DNA from 2 places in the Pseudomonas sp. RL_15y_Pfl2_60 genome. Region 1 is predicted to be linked to the other one. Evidence: predicted binding sites of a transcription regulator. Region 1 holds the regulator's gene; the other holds the start of a gene.

Evidence for each region. The regulator sigma-54, encoded in region 1, starts transcription at its own class of promoters, with help from an activator protein. The targets are predictions, from matches to a motif close to ANTGGCATNNANNTTGCTNT.
Region 2: the regulator sigma-54 is predicted to act here: its motif matches at 6,134-6,153, upstream of AACY26_RS06295 (CmpA/NrtA family ABC transporter substrate-binding protein).

The regions. Positions count from the first base shown of each region.
Region 1 covers NZ_CAXAOE010000001.1:975,994-983,364, forward strand. The annotation lists gene lptA (lipopolysaccharide transport periplasmic protein LptA) at 1-186, shown strand, start outside; gene lptB (LPS export ABC transporter ATP-binding protein) at 190-915, shown strand; gene AACY26_RS04640 (RNA polymerase factor sigma-54) at 1,051-2,565, shown strand; gene hpf (ribosome hibernation-promoting factor, HPF/YfiA family) at 2,746-3,054, shown strand; gene ptsN (PTS IIA-like nitrogen regulatory protein PtsN) at 3,070-3,534, shown strand; gene rapZ (RNase adapter RapZ) at 3,551-4,408, shown strand; gene AACY26_RS04660 (HPr family phosphocarrier protein) at 4,421-4,693, shown strand; gene pmbA (metalloprotease PmbA) at 4,748-6,094, opposite strand; gene yjgA (ribosome biogenesis factor YjgA) at 6,203-6,721, shown strand; gene tldD (metalloprotease TldD) at 6,828-7,371, opposite strand, start outside.
Region 2 covers NZ_CAXAOE010000002.1:248,849-256,219, reverse strand. The annotation lists partial or broken gene AACY26_RS06320 (NAD(P)/FAD-dependent oxidoreductase) at 1-420, opposite strand, end outside; gene AACY26_RS06315 (thioesterase family protein) at 1,102-1,542, opposite strand; gene AACY26_RS06310 (polysaccharide lyase family 7 protein) at 1,872-2,561, opposite strand; gene AACY26_RS06305 (ABC transporter ATP-binding protein) at 2,714-3,508, opposite strand; gene AACY26_RS06300 (ABC transporter permease) at 3,524-4,513, opposite strand; gene AACY26_RS06295 (CmpA/NrtA family ABC transporter substrate-binding protein) at 4,618-5,997, opposite strand; gene AACY26_RS06290 (transcriptional regulator) at 6,380-6,694, opposite strand; gene AACY26_RS06285 (hypothetical protein) at 6,881-7,273, shown strand.

The sequences.
Region 1 (7,371 bases):
ATTGTCCTGATTGACCAAGCCAAGGTTATTCAAGAGGGAAATACCTTCGAAGGCGAGAAAATTGTCTACGATACGCAGCGCCAAATCGTCAACGCAGGCCGCGCAACAGGCACCAAGGTGACCTCGCCGCGCCCACGCATCGATATGGTGATCCAGCCGAAGAACAAACCCACCCAAGGGCAGTAATTAATGGCTACATTGAAAGCCCAACACCTGGCTAAAAGCTACAAAAGCCGCCAGGTTGTCCGTGACGTTAGCCTGAGCATCGACAGCGGCCAGATCGTCGGCCTGCTTGGCCCTAACGGTGCAGGTAAAACCACCTGCTTCTACATGATCGTGGGCTTAGTGCAGGCTGATCAGGGGCGCATCCTGATTGACGACCTCGACGTCAGCCATCAGCCCATGCACGGCCGCGCACGCGCCGGCATTGGCTACCTGCCTCAAGAAGCATCGATTTTCCGCAAGCTCAGCGTTGCCGACAACATCATGGCAATTCTCGAGACGCGTAAAGAGCTTGACCGTGCAGGCCGCGAAGCTGAACTGGAAAACCTCCTTGAGGAATTCCATATTCACCATATTCGCGACAACCTGGGCATGAGCCTGTCCGGCGGTGAGCGACGCCGGGTTGAAATTGCCCGCGCCCTGGCAACCGCACCGAAATTCATCTTGCTCGATGAACCATTTGCCGGTGTCGACCCGATCTCGGTTGGTGATATCAAGCAAATCATCCACCATTTGAAAGCCAAGGGTATCGGCGTACTGATCACTGACCACAACGTGCGCGAAACGCTGGATATTTGCGAGACCGCCTATATCGTCAGCGACGGCCAACTCATTGCGGAAGGTGATTCAGAAGCGATTCTGTCCAACCAGACGGTTAAAGAAGTCTACCTGGGCCATGAATTCCGCCTTTAACCCAGTTTTTCTCAACCGATTAGCGTCAACAGCTAGGCAAAGCACTGCAATTCGGGCATATAATTTGCTTCCTTGAGGCGCCCATCCGGCGCCCTGTAGTGGATTGCGCAAAGACGCCGGTAAATAAGGTCTGCAATGAAACCATCGCTAGTCCTGAAGATGGGCCAGCAGCTGACGATGACTCCTCAGCTGCAACAAGCCATTCGCTTACTCCAACTGTCGACCCTGGATCTCCAGCAAGAAATCCAAGAGGCACTGGAGTCAAACCCAATGCTCGAACGCCAAGAAGACGGCGAAGACTTCGATAACTCGGACCCCATGGCCGACGGCGCAGAGACCGCGACCACCGAGCAGCCTGTACAACAGGACAGCTACCAAGAAACCAGCTTCCAGGATACCCCGCAAACCGTGGACAACCTGGAAGATGGCGAGTGGAACGAGCGTATCCCCAACGAGCTTCCGGTGGATACAGCCTGGGAAGATGTCTACCAAACCAGCGCCAGCAGCCTGCCCAGCAGCAGCGATGACGACGAATGGGACTTCACCACACGCACCTCGACCGGTGAAAGCCTGCAGAGCCACATGCTCTGGCAGCTCAACCTGTCCCCCATGTCCGATAAGGACCGCTTGATTGCAGTCACCCTGATCGACTGCATCAACGTCCAGGGCTATCTCGAAGAAACCCTGCAAGAGATTCTCGAAGCCTTCGACCCTGAACTGGACATCGAACTGGACGAAATAGAAGCCGTCCTGCACCGCATCCAGCAGTTTGAGCCTTCTGGTATTGCCGCGCGCGACCTGCGCGAATGCCTGACCCTGCAACTGCGCCAACTGCCCGCCAAAACCCCTTGGCTTGCCGAAGCACAGCGACTTGCCAATGACTATCTGGATCTGCTGGGCAACCGCGATTACAGCCAACTGATGCGGCGCATGAAGCTCAAAGAAGATGAGCTGCGCCAAGTCATTGAACTGATCCAAAGCCTCAACCCACGTCCGGGCTCGCAGATTGAATCAAGCGAACCCGAATACGTGGTACCCGATGTCATTGTGCGCAAACACAACGAGCGCTGGCTGGTTGAACTCAATCAGGAAGCCATGCCCCGGCTGCGCGTCAATGCGCAATACGCAGGTTTTGTACGTCGCGCCGACTCTAGCGCCGACAACACCTTTATGCGCAACCAGCTGCAAGAAGCCCGCTGGTTTATCAAAAGCCTGCAGAGCCGCAACGAAACGCTGATGAAGGTTGCGACCCAGATCGTTGAACATCAACGCGGCTTCCTTGACTACGGCGACGAGGCGATGAAACCCCTTGTGCTGCACGATATCGCCGAAGCGGTTGGCATGCACGAGTCGACCATTTCCCGGGTGACCACCCAGAAATTCATGCACACCCCCCGCGGCATTTACGAGTTGAAATACTTCTTCTCCAGCCACGTCAGTACCTCCGAAGGCGGAGAATGCTCGTCTACAGCGATCCGCGCGATCATCAAAAAACTGGTTGCAGCGGAAAATGCAAAAAAGCCGTTGAGTGACAGCAAGATCGCTGGTTTACTGGAGACACAAGGCATTCAAGTAGCTCGACGCACAGTTGCTAAATATCGAGAGTCTCTCGGTATCGCGCCTTCAAGTGAACGCAAGCGACTGATGTAACAGCTGATGAACAGGAAGATCGTCTCAATCACTATCGAACTGACCCGCTCTTAGCTAAAAGCAGCCATACTAAGGGCGTAAAGGTGTCAGACTCGATTTCTGGGGGTCTTACGCGCCACAGTGTTCCGGCGGCAGGCAACTCAGCCTGTCTCTTACACACGGCAACAAGGAGAAAGCGGTATGCAAGTCAACATCAGTGGACACCAGCTGGATGTGACCGACGCCCTGCGCGACTACATCGACGAAAAATTCAGTCGACTAGAGCGCCACTTCGACAAGATTACCAATGTGCAAGTCATTATGGAGGTCGAGAAGCTCAAGCAGAAAATCGAAGCCACCTTACACATTGCTGGCGGCGAAATTGTCGCCAACGCCGAACATGATGACATGTATGCAGCAATCGATTTACTGACCGACAAACTCGATAGACAACTTATCAAGCACAAGGAAAAGCAGCTCGACCGTCAACAGGGCGCAATGGCCCGTTGATATCGCCCAACTCCTATGATCCGACTTGAAAATATCCTGACCCCCGGCCGTTCCTTGGTGAATGTGCCGGGCGGCAGTAAAAAACGTGTTCTCGAACAGATTGCCAACTTGGTTGCGCGCGAATTGCCCGACCTCGATGGACAAGACATTTTCGAAAGCCTTATCGCCCGCGAAAAACTTGGGTCCACTGGTTTTGGTAATGGCATCGCCATTCCACACTGCCGTTTGCCTGCGTGCAATGCACCCATCAGCGCCTTGCTCAAGCTCGAATCGGCTGTCGATTTTGACGCGATTGATGGCGCCCCGGTTGACTTGCTGTTCGTGCTATTGGTGCCTGAGGCCGCGACGGATGAACACCTTGAGCTGCTTCGTCAAATAGCGAGCATGCTTGACCGCAGCGATGTCCGTGAGCGACTGCGCCAGGCGCAAAGCAATGACGCCCTGTATCAGGTTGTTGTCGACGTACAGAACAACAGCTAAACGACAGGGAACCTACATGCGCTTGATAATAGTCAGCGGGCGTTCAGGATCAGGTAAAAGTACCGCCCTTGATGTACTTGAGGACAACGGCTTTTACTGCATAGACAACCTGCCGGCCAGCTTGCTGCCTCAGCTAGCTGAACGAGCGTTTCAGCAAAAAGATTCAGTTCACCCTAACGTCGCGGTGTCGATTGACGCACGCAACCTGCCAAGCGACTTGAACATGTTTCCCGAGTTGCTTGAGCAAGTCCGTGCGCGCAATGTTCAGTGCGACCTGCTGTATCTGGACGCCAACGAAGAAACCTTGCTCAAGCGCTTCTCTGAAACGCGTCGGCGTCACCCCCTGACTAACGACAATCGTTCGTTGGCAGAAGCTATTACCGATGAAACCCTGCTGCTCGAGCCAATTATTGATCTGGCCGACCTGAAGATCGACACCACCCACCTGAATCTCTACCAACTGCGCGATACCCTCGCCTTGCGCCTGCTGAACAAGCCGGATCCGGGCACTGCATTTTTGGTTGAATCCTTTGGCTTCAAGCGCGGCATGCCGGTTGATGCAGACGTGGTGTTTGATGTGCGTTGCCTGCCAAACCCATACTGGCGCCCTGAGCTACGTGACTTCTCGGGGCTTGAAAAACCCGTTACGGACTACCTTGACAGTCAGGCGGACGTCCAGGACATGTACCAGGACATCCATGACTACCTGAGCAAATGGTTGCCACGTTTCGCGGCCAGCAATCGCGCTTATGTGACGATCGCCATTGGCTGCACAGGTGGGCATCACCGCTCGGTGTATATCGCCAACCGCCTGGGCAAAGCACTCAAGGCCCAGCTCAAAAACGTCCAGACCCGCCACCGCGACCTCAGTTAAGGAATTGCCGCGATGCCCGCCTGCGAAGTAACCATTATCAACAAGCTCGGCTTGCACGCACGGGCTGCCGCCAAGTTTGTCGGCGTTGCCACACAATACCCTTGCAGCATCAAGGTTGGCCGCACGCCAGAGAGCATGGTCGACGGAAAAAGCATCATGTCGGTTATGATGCTGGCAGCCGGTAAAGGCACCTCAGTTCAACTACTTACCGAAGGCGAACAGGATGAACAGGCGCTCGACGCCCTGCTCGAGCTGATCAACAACTACTTCGATGAAGGCGAGTAGCGAGATTGCGGCAAACCAATGGGCGGATGACAAACCATCACCCGCCCTGCCTGATCAGCTACCAGCAACGGTCATCCGCTCGATCAGCACCGAACCGGTGCGGATACTGCTGCGCAACTCCAGATCATTACCCACAGCAACAATTTGCTTGAACATATCCCGCATGTTGCCGGCTATGGTCACTTCCTGGACCGGGAACTGGATCTCACCGTTTTCAACCCAATAACCGCCTGCGCCGCGCGAGTAATCACCGGTCACCATATTCAGGCCGTGGCCCATTAACTCGGTCACCAACAGGCCACGCCCCATGCGCTTGATCAGCGCTTGCTGGTCTTCATCGCCGTGGGTGACAAACAGGTTATGCACGCCACCCGCATTCGCGGTGCTTGGCATGCCCAGCTTGCGCCCGGAATAAGTGCTGAGCACATAGGACAACAGCTCGCCGTTCTCAACAAAGGATTTGGCATAGGTCGCCAGGCCGTCGCCGTCGAACGACGCGCTGCCCATTGCCCTCGGAATATGCGGACGTTCATCGAGGCTCAGCCATTGTGGGAAAAGCTGCTGGCCGATAGCCCCTTCAAGGAACGATGACTTGCGATAAATACTGCCGCCAGAGATCGCCCCGAGGAAGCTGCTGAACAAGCCTGTAGCCAACTCAGCGGCGAACAACACCGGCACTTCACAGGTTGGCACTGGCCGTGCACCAAGCCGGCTGACAGCGCGCATGGCCGCACGCGCACCAATGGCTTCAGGGCTGGCCAGCAATTCGCCCTGACGATTCACGTCATACCAGTAATCGCGCTGCATAAGCCCGTTATCTTCAGCAATCATCACGCAGCTCAAGCTGTGCCGGGTGCTCGCGTAACCGCCAATGAAACCATTGCTATTGCCATAGACGCGACAACCCTGATGCGTACTCAAGGAGGTGCCATCGGCGTTCTTGATTCGCTTGTCGGCCTCGAATGCGGCGCTTTCGCAGCGCAATGCATGCTCAATCGACTGCTCGGGGGTAATCGCCCAGCCATGGTATAGATCCAGGTCCGGCAGCTCACGCGCCATCAGCGCAGCATCTGCAAGGCCCGCGCTTTCATCTTCTGAGGCATGCTTGGCAATCGCCAGCGCGGCCGCTACTGTCTCGCGAATAGCCGCATCACCTGTCGCCGAAGTACTTGCCGACCCTTTGCGCTGCCCCAGATACAAGGTGATGCCAAAGCCTTGGTCACGATTGAATTCAACGGTTTCGACCTCACGCTGGCGCACCGTGGTCGACAAGCCCTGCTCAACAGAAACCGCGACTTCACAGGCACTCGCGCCCTGTTTTTTGGCTTCGGCTATGATCTGCTCCACCTGAGCCTGTAACTGCGGCACCGCTTGTGGGCCAACGACGTCTACTGAACTCATACTTACTCCTGAAATTATTTTCGTTGTGAGCTGCACCCTGTCGGGCCCAACCGCTTACAACTCAGAACTAACTGCTATCATGACGACGTTTTCCAATGGATCGCCCCCATGTCTGAATACCTTGACGACTTCTCCACAGAGAAGAGTAAAACCCAGGTCAAACGCGAACTGCATGCCTTGCAAGATCTCGGTCAACGCCTGGCGGCCCTCAAGCCTGACCTGCTAAACAAACTCCCGCTTACCGAAGAGCTGCGTACTGCGTTGGCTGAAGCGCCCAAGCACACGGCTAATTCGGCGAAAAAACGTCACACCCAGTTTATCGGCCGGTTGATGCGCGATCAGGACACTGACGCAATTCTGACCCTGCTCGATCAACTTGACGCCTCGACACGCCAATACAACGAACGCTTTCACAGCCTTGAGCGCTGGCGCGACCGCCTGCTCAACGGCAACGATGAAACCCTTGAAAGCTTCGTCAGCGAATACCCTGAAGCCGATCGTCAGCACCTGCGCCAGCTCATCCGCCAGGGCCAACATGAAACTGCGCAAAACAAAGCGCCTACGGCTTCGCGTAAAATCTTCAAATACATCCGCGAACTGGACGAGAGCAAGCGCGGCCTGCGCTGATCTGTCGAAACCACTGCACGGGATCCCTCCCGTGCCTGAAAGCTGCAACGGCTCGCCTTGCAGCTTTTTGCATTCAAGATCCCAACTGGCTTTGCAGCCTTTAATCTCAAGCGCCAGTCCCACCGACGGTAATAGCATCAATTTTCAAAGTTGGCTGGCCCACCCCGACCGGGACAGATTGGCCATCTTTACCGCAAGTGCCTACGCCGCTGTCCAGCGCGAGATCATTACCCACCATCGAAACCCGGCTCATGGCTTCAGGGCCGTTACCGATCAGGGTTGCGCCTTTGACGGGCGCGGTGATCTTGCCATCTTCAATCAGATAGGCTTCGCTGGTTGAAAAGACGAACTTGCCGCTGGTGATATCGACCTGTCCGCCGCCCAGGTTGGCGCAATAGATGCCCTTCTTCACCGAGCGAATAATCTCTTGCGGATCACTTTCGCCTGCCAGCATGTAGGTGTTGGTCATACGCGGCATGGGCAGGTGCGCATAGGATTCACGACGGCCGTTACCCGTGGGGCGAACGCCCATCAGGCGGGCATTGAGCTTGTCCTGCATGTAGCCCTTAAGCACGCCGTTTTCGATCAACGTGGTGCACTGCGTCGGCGTTCCTTCGTCGTCCATGCTTAGCGATCCACGCCGCTCAGCC
Region 2 (7,371 bases), on a different contig from region 1:
ATCCATCATCATTTGTGTATCGGCAATATCCCTATAGCCGATGACGCCTTCAAGCTTGTTGCCCGGTATTGGCAACATAAAGGGAGTAGAGCCCGTTGCGATGAGCAGGCGATCGTATAGTGCAGTGCTGCCGTCGTTGGCGGTTACCAGGCGCTGGGAGCGATTGATCTGGGTAACTTTACGTCCCAGTAACAGTTTGATGTTGTTATCAGCGTACCAACTGCGCTGGTTTAGCACTATGTCATCAAAGGTCTGCTCGCCAGCAAGCACAGGCGAAAGCAGGATTCGATTGTAGTTGGGATGTGGCTCGGAACCGAATACCGTAATGTCATAAAGCTCGGGACTGAGTTTGATCAACTCTTCCAGGGTGCGAACCCCCGCCATGCCGTTGCCGATCATCACTAACTTGAGCTTTTTCATCCCGACTTTCTCCCGGATAAAAAATGCAGAAAACAAAAAAGGCGTCCCGCCAGTTACCTAGCGAGGACGCCTTTGTCCAAGTCCCGTTCTATCGGGAAGAGCAGTCTTCTTCGTTGAAGATCGCGCTTTATTTAAATTGTGAGAATGCTTATGCAGGCTGTGTGCCAAGTAAGCTAAGCCAGTGGTTTAGCCTGATTTGCTCAATAAGGAACCTTAAGGCGCAGTTGTTGTGCACTGCTTTAAAGCGCCTTGCTCAGTTGCAGTGCGTGCAAGTGGGGGCTGGGTTAGCAACCCACTCGGCTGGGCGGATTGTGAAGCTGCTATAGGGTATGGCTTCTGTTCAGGCACATAACGGCGTTTGCAGGCTGCAGCGTTACATGTGATGCCGTGTTATCCAGTGATTGTTTAAGCGTCGCGTGGGTTGGAATGGGCAGTGCGAGTAGCGCGATGGCGAGAAAATTGGTTGTTAGCCCAGCCAAGCGGGTGTGGCTCAATGTGATCGGCATTACAGTTCCCCCTGCTTTGTAATGGAGCGCTTAATACATAAGAATGCATAAAAGCGAAGCAGAGGGTTTGTGCGAAGTGTCACTTTCTGCAACGCCTTTTTACGTTGCATTAAGTTTATGCATTGAATGTGCCGTTATGGCGGCTTTGGAAATTACCGAGCCCGGTATTACGGCGTTATATCCAGTTAACCCGTGGAAACTTATCACTGAATGCGCCGGGCATTTGCGCCACCTGACTTGTTTTATAGTTGAAGAATACAAAACCCGACTTGGCCATTGCTATTAAGCTTTGATCGGCTGGCCGTGTAATGCGAAAGGTAATATCGCCACCGTATTTGTTGAAATCCATGACCCCGACTTCAAACAACAGCTGATCCCGTGCATGGGCTTCTGCTCGATAAGTGGTGGCCAGGTCGGTGACGATTATCCCGACCCCTTCTTCGCTCACCTCCTCGATACCAAAGTCAAACAGAAAGCGGGCGCGGGCTTCGGAAATCATGGAGATCATCGAGTCGTTACCAAGGTGGTTGGCCGCATTGATGTCTGTTACGCGCACGGTCAGCTGGGTGCTGAAGCAAAATTGATCATGGGGAAAGTTAAGTGTCAGGCGGGCCATAAGTACTCATCGACAGCCGCAGCTGTTTGGGCATGGAAAAAACCCTATTGTACGGCGCCGGCTGGATGATGGGCAGTCACATTTCAACTGCCCAAAACCAGGCTTAGGGATCCTCTGTAAAATGTAACGAGCAAGATAGGCCAAGGTACAACGACCAGCCGGAGTAACAACCAAAGGCTGGCCCGAAGGGCGAGGGGAGCGCGTCGAAAAAAGCGAAGTAACGGCCGAGGTCGCGCTCGACTTTAAGTGTTGTAAGTGAGCATTTTGAACTGTTTTTAACGCAGCATGGGCTACCCAGTAATATCGAGCGCAGTCGTTTCCAGCTATTCCTAGTGGCGGTGCAAGGTATTGAGTGAATAGAAGGTTACGCGCCCCCCCTCGATTGAATAGCCCTGGTTGTCTTGTATATAGGCGCCCGCTTTGTAATACAGCAGTTGTCGGCTCCAACTGCTGCTCAATTGTTTATAAAACGAACCATTGTCGCCGCTGCTTTTCACCGTCACGCCTAAACGCCCGGTCGAGGTAATGCGAAGCTGGTAGCTGAAGCGTTCATTAAGGTCGACGTTTTCTGCCAGAAGTATATTTCGTACCGTCGAGCTTCCCGGCTGTGCTCGATACAGAAGTTCGAGCCTTCCCGTACCGTTTTTATAATGATATTGCAGCTTTACCAATGGGTCATTTTCACTTCCGGGCTGATCCTTGCTGTGGATTTGACCGACAATAACTTTGTTCTTGCTTGGCACCACGTTGACCGCCAGTACGGCATTTAAATAGTTATCACCATCTTTGTAGTACCAGTTGTGCAATGTGCCATCGGCATAGGTTTCCCGTAGTTCGCTACGCGGGTAACTGGCATCCTCGGTGCGTGAGCCGGTTACAGGCACCCAAAATACGACGGTTTGCTTACCATCATTGCGAAAATATTGGCTCGAGTAACCGCTTTGTATACGGGCCGCGCTGATTTCGGTGGGGGTTGGAGGTGTTGGGACAGATAGATTCCAGGTGGACAGATCAAACACATTAGGTCCTTAGAGGGGCGCCGCTCAGTGAACAATTTAATTGCAACTGTTCGGCGACCTTCGCTGTGCTAGGTTCAACGTATCTGACCAACGGACTGCAAACCGTTGTTCTAGAGGGCTTATGGCATCTATTTGACATTAGCCTATCTGCTTCAAGCTGCAGGGCGATGTTGCTTTTGATACAGGAATTCAAGCACTGCGGCGCGATACTCGTGATAGCGAGGATCGTGAGCCAAGGCCATGCGCTCACGGGGTCTGGCCAGGTCGACCTGAAGAATCTCGCCGACTGTTGCCGAAGGCCCGTTGCTCATCATGACAATGCGATCGGAGAGCAAGACTGCTTCATCAACATCATGGGTGATCATGATTACGGTGTTGCCGAGATCGGCGTGAATTTCCATCAGTGAGTCCTGCAGATGCGCACGGGTTAGGGCATCAAGTGCGCCAAAGGGTTCGTCCATCAACAGGATTTTTGGCTGCATAGCCAGGGCCCGGGCAATACCGATACGCTGTTTCATGCCGCCGGATATCTCGCTGGGGCGTTTGTCGCGGGCGTGCGTCATGTGCACCAGCGCCAAGTTGTGCTCAATCCACTCACGCATCTGCGCTTTGCTTTTGCTGTTTTTGAATACTTGGCGCACCGCCAGTTCGATGTTTTGGTAGCAACTGAGCCAAGGCAGCAGGCTATGGTTCTGAAACACCACGGCGCGCTCAGGGCCGGGCGAATTGACTTCGCGGTTGTCGAGAATCACCCCGCCAGTGGTGGCTTGATACAGCCCAGCAACAATATTGAGTACGGTGGACTTGCCGCAGCCCGAGTGACCAATCAGTGAGACAAATTCGCCCTTGGCAATTTTCAAATCAACATCCTTAAGCGCGCAAAACAGGCCTTTATCCGTCGGGAAACTAATGCCTACGCCTGTCAGTTCAAGGTGTGCAGTGTTCATAAAATATCCTCAGTGTTAGCGCAGGTCAGCGGTTTTGTCCCAGCTCACATATTTTTGCAGGGCCAGCATCAGCCGGTCTAAAGCAAAGCCGATCAAACCAATCACAATTACGGCAACCATGATTCTGCCAAGCGAGTTCGAGCTGCCATTTTGGAACTCGTCCCAAATGAACTTACCCAAGCCAGGGTTTTGCGCGAGCATTTCAGCGGCGATCAACACCATCCAGCCAGTTGCCAGTGACAAGCGCAGGCCAGTGAAAATCATCGGTATGGCGGCTGGCAGGACGATTCTTCGTATATGGCTGAGCGGTGACAAACTGAGTACACGGCTGACGTTTTGCAGGTCTTTATCCAGGTTCGCGACGCCAACAATGGTATTGATTACCGTCGGCCACAGGCAGCACAAAGCGACTGTCACGGCCGAGGTGATAAATGACTTGGCAAACAACGGATCGGTGCTGGTGTAGACCGCGCTGACCACCATGGTCACCAGTGGCAGCCAGGCCAATGGTGATATGGGTTTGAATATCTGGATCAGTGGATTAATGGCGTTGTACAGAGGCTTGCTCAGGCCGCAAACAATTCCCAGTGGAATGGCTATCAGTGAAGCAATGATAAAGCCGGTCATGACCGTGTAGAGGCTGGTGATGATTTGCTTGAAGAAGGTTGGTTTGCCGGTGTAAGAACGGATCTTTACCTCAGCCTCCGGGTTTTTGCTGAGCAGGGTGGCATTGCGTACTTCCTGGCGTTGATAGAATGCCGCTTCACGCGAGGCTTCGCGTTGGTGTTCGGCCACCAGGTTGCTGAACTGTCTGGCGACTTGTGCAGGCCCAGGAAAGGTTCCCAAGCTGGTATTGATGCTGCCGGCAATCATTTGCCAGAACAACAGAAATGCAGCTAGCCCAATAACTGGCATCAGCAGGTTGGGCAGCCAGCGCTTGAATGCCGCGCTACGCGCGCTCTTCACGGTCTGGGTAATTTGTTCGGAGATGGCAGGGTTACTCATCGTCCAATCCTCGGCTTATACAGCCTCCAGCAAAGCTGAAGACGGGTTATCTGGTGGCACTGAGCCGCAGGGGCGGTTGCAGTGCTCTAATTGTCACAAGCGCCTTAGAGCACTGAGTCTTGCTTCAAGCCAATTTTCATTTGTTCGATATAGGCGTTGGGCTTGCGCCCGTCGTAGGTCAGACCATCGATGAATTCATGGGTCGGCGCGCGAAATCCGCTTTCATTCGCAGCTGGAAAATCACTGGCTTTAGCCTTGCCTTCAGCGATCAACTCCTCGGCAGCCTGGCGATATACCGCGGGTTGGTAGACCTGCTTGGCGATATCGAAATACCAGCTGTCTGGCTTGGACTCGGCGATTTGCCCCCAGCGGCGCATTTGTGTGAGGTACCAGATTGCGTCGGAGTAAAAGGGGTAGGTGGCGTTGTAGCGAAAGAACACATTGAAGTCCGGCACGCTGCGCTTGTCGCCTTTCTCGTATTCGAATGTTCCGGTCATGGAGTTGGCGATGACTTTGGCATCGGCACCCACGTATTCAGGGCGTGACAGAATATCCACGGCCTCCTGGCGGTTGGCGTTATTGTTTTCATCCAGCCACATGGCGGCGCGGATCAGGGCCTTGACTAGGCGCTTGTGGGTTTCAGGGTTGGCATCGGCCCATTTTTTAGATACCCCGAGGACTTTCTCCGGGTTGTTTCTCCAGATTTCATAGTCGGTGATGACTGGTACGCCTATGCCTTTGAACACCGCTTGCTGGTTCCAGGGCTCTCCCACGCTGTAGCCATTGATGGTCCCGGCTTCCATGGTCGAAGGCATTTGCGGCGGAGGTGTGACCGAGAGCAGGGCATCGGCATTTAATGTGCCGGAAATATCGCCCTTGGCAGGGGCGTAGTAACCGGGGTTGATTCCGCCAGCCGCCAACCAGTACCGCAGCTCGTAGTTGTGGGTGGACACGGGAAAGACCATGCCCATGTTGAACGGCTTGCCTTCAGCCTTATAGCGCTCGATAACCGGTTTTAGCGCGGCGGCGCTTATGGGGTGAACCGGTTTACCATTTTCCATCGGGATGTGCTTTTTCATTTCAGCCCAGACCGCATTGGAAACAGTGATGCCGTTGCCATTGAGGTCCATGGAAAACGCAGTGACAATCTGCGCCTTGGTGCCAAAGCCGATTGTTGCGCCAAGTGGTTGGCCGGCCAACATATGTGCGCCGTCGAGCTCGCCAGTGATCACCCGGTCGAGTAGTACCTTCCAGTTCGCTTGGGCCTCAAGGGTGACATACAGGCCTTCGTCCTCGAAGTAACCTTTCTCATAAGCAATTGCCAGGGGCGCCATGTCAGTGAGCTTGATAAAGCCTAGTTTGAGCTCTGCTTTTTCTGGCTCTGCAGCACTGCTAAAAGGCGCAGCGAGTACTAGAAGCGCGGCGCAGCTGACACGGGCCAAGGCCTTCTTGAATAATGAGCACGGTCGTATGGAATGGCGCATTGAAATTCCTCAGCTATCAGAAACGAAAAAAGACGTCTAAACCTGCACGCGATAACAATGCGTGCAGCCTTGACGTCTTTGTCTATTTCGTCTCGATCACCGTCGTTGGCGACCCGAAGACGGATGTAGTGAGGTTATTGCAAGGCCCTTGCCAGACTCCGGCTCAGATGCTGTATGAAGATTTTTATATAAGATAAAAAGTCATTAAAAACAATAAATTACCTATGTATTTTAAAGTTGAATAGAGATTTTGCTGGCGGCTGTACAAGCATCAATAGCGCTCGGCTCTGAGCCAGGCTGGTGCGTGGTTCATTAGCGTGCCGCCTAACGTGCGCAATAACAGCGCAGCGATTGACCTGGCTTTTGGGTGCAAGTACAGGACTTAGCTGGCTGGGCGTTTGCGAGGCTCCTCGACGAAGTCCTTGAGCCAGCGCAGGACTTCAACAGCTTCCCAGCGCGTGGGGTCGAACATCGCATAGACCAAGCCCTGGTAGCCAACAACATCAAGTGGCCGGTGATATCCCGCACGCTGGAGAAGCGCCTCTATTTCCGCAAAGCAGGTGTTGAAGTGCAGCCTGTTGAAGGGGGTTTTGCCTTCAGTGACTATCCCTTCAAGGTGAAGCTCGTCCACTGTGGCCCGTACTTTTTCCAGGGGCATTAGGTTAACTGTTTGTTTTAATTGCATTACGTCCAGCATCGTTGCGCTCCCAATCAAGCCTGTACGGTATCTGTCAGATGGCGTAAATGAGTTTAGTACAAAAACACTGTACAAATAAACAGTATTGGTTAATAGTCTTGCCATCGCGCTGCAAATTTCACTCATTGCGATGGCCTGAAGGTAACCAAGCCCCAGCCCATCGTTTAGGCAAAGGGGTAGCAAACAATGCAACAGATGCTGATGACAGTTTTGGTATTGGTCATGCTCGGCGGATGCGCGCAACCATCTCTTGAGCAACCCAAAGCCAATGGCACCTATTTAGTGATCGACAATAACGATGCTTGGGCCGTGGTCATTTCTGATGGCAAGCGGGTTGAGGAGCACGGATTAGTTGTGGATGTGATCGGTATGCCTGCAAGGGGCGCCGCCGTGGCCAACAGCTATGTAATTGACACACCCAATTGCGGGCGCGTGCAGTGGATGGCGCAACATGATGATGTGGTCGATGGCGCGACCAGTTTGATGGCGCTCAGCTACAACAAGGCGTTGACTGCGTCCAATTGCGTGATCGGGGAAGGCGTGAGCAGCATCTGGACTGTGCTTGATTATTCAAGCTAATGAATCTCTGAAAACCTACTGCGCTCGATATTACTGTGCAGCCCTTGCGTCGTTGAAAAACGGCTCACAGCCTTTCGGTTGAATGAGCTTCAGTTTGG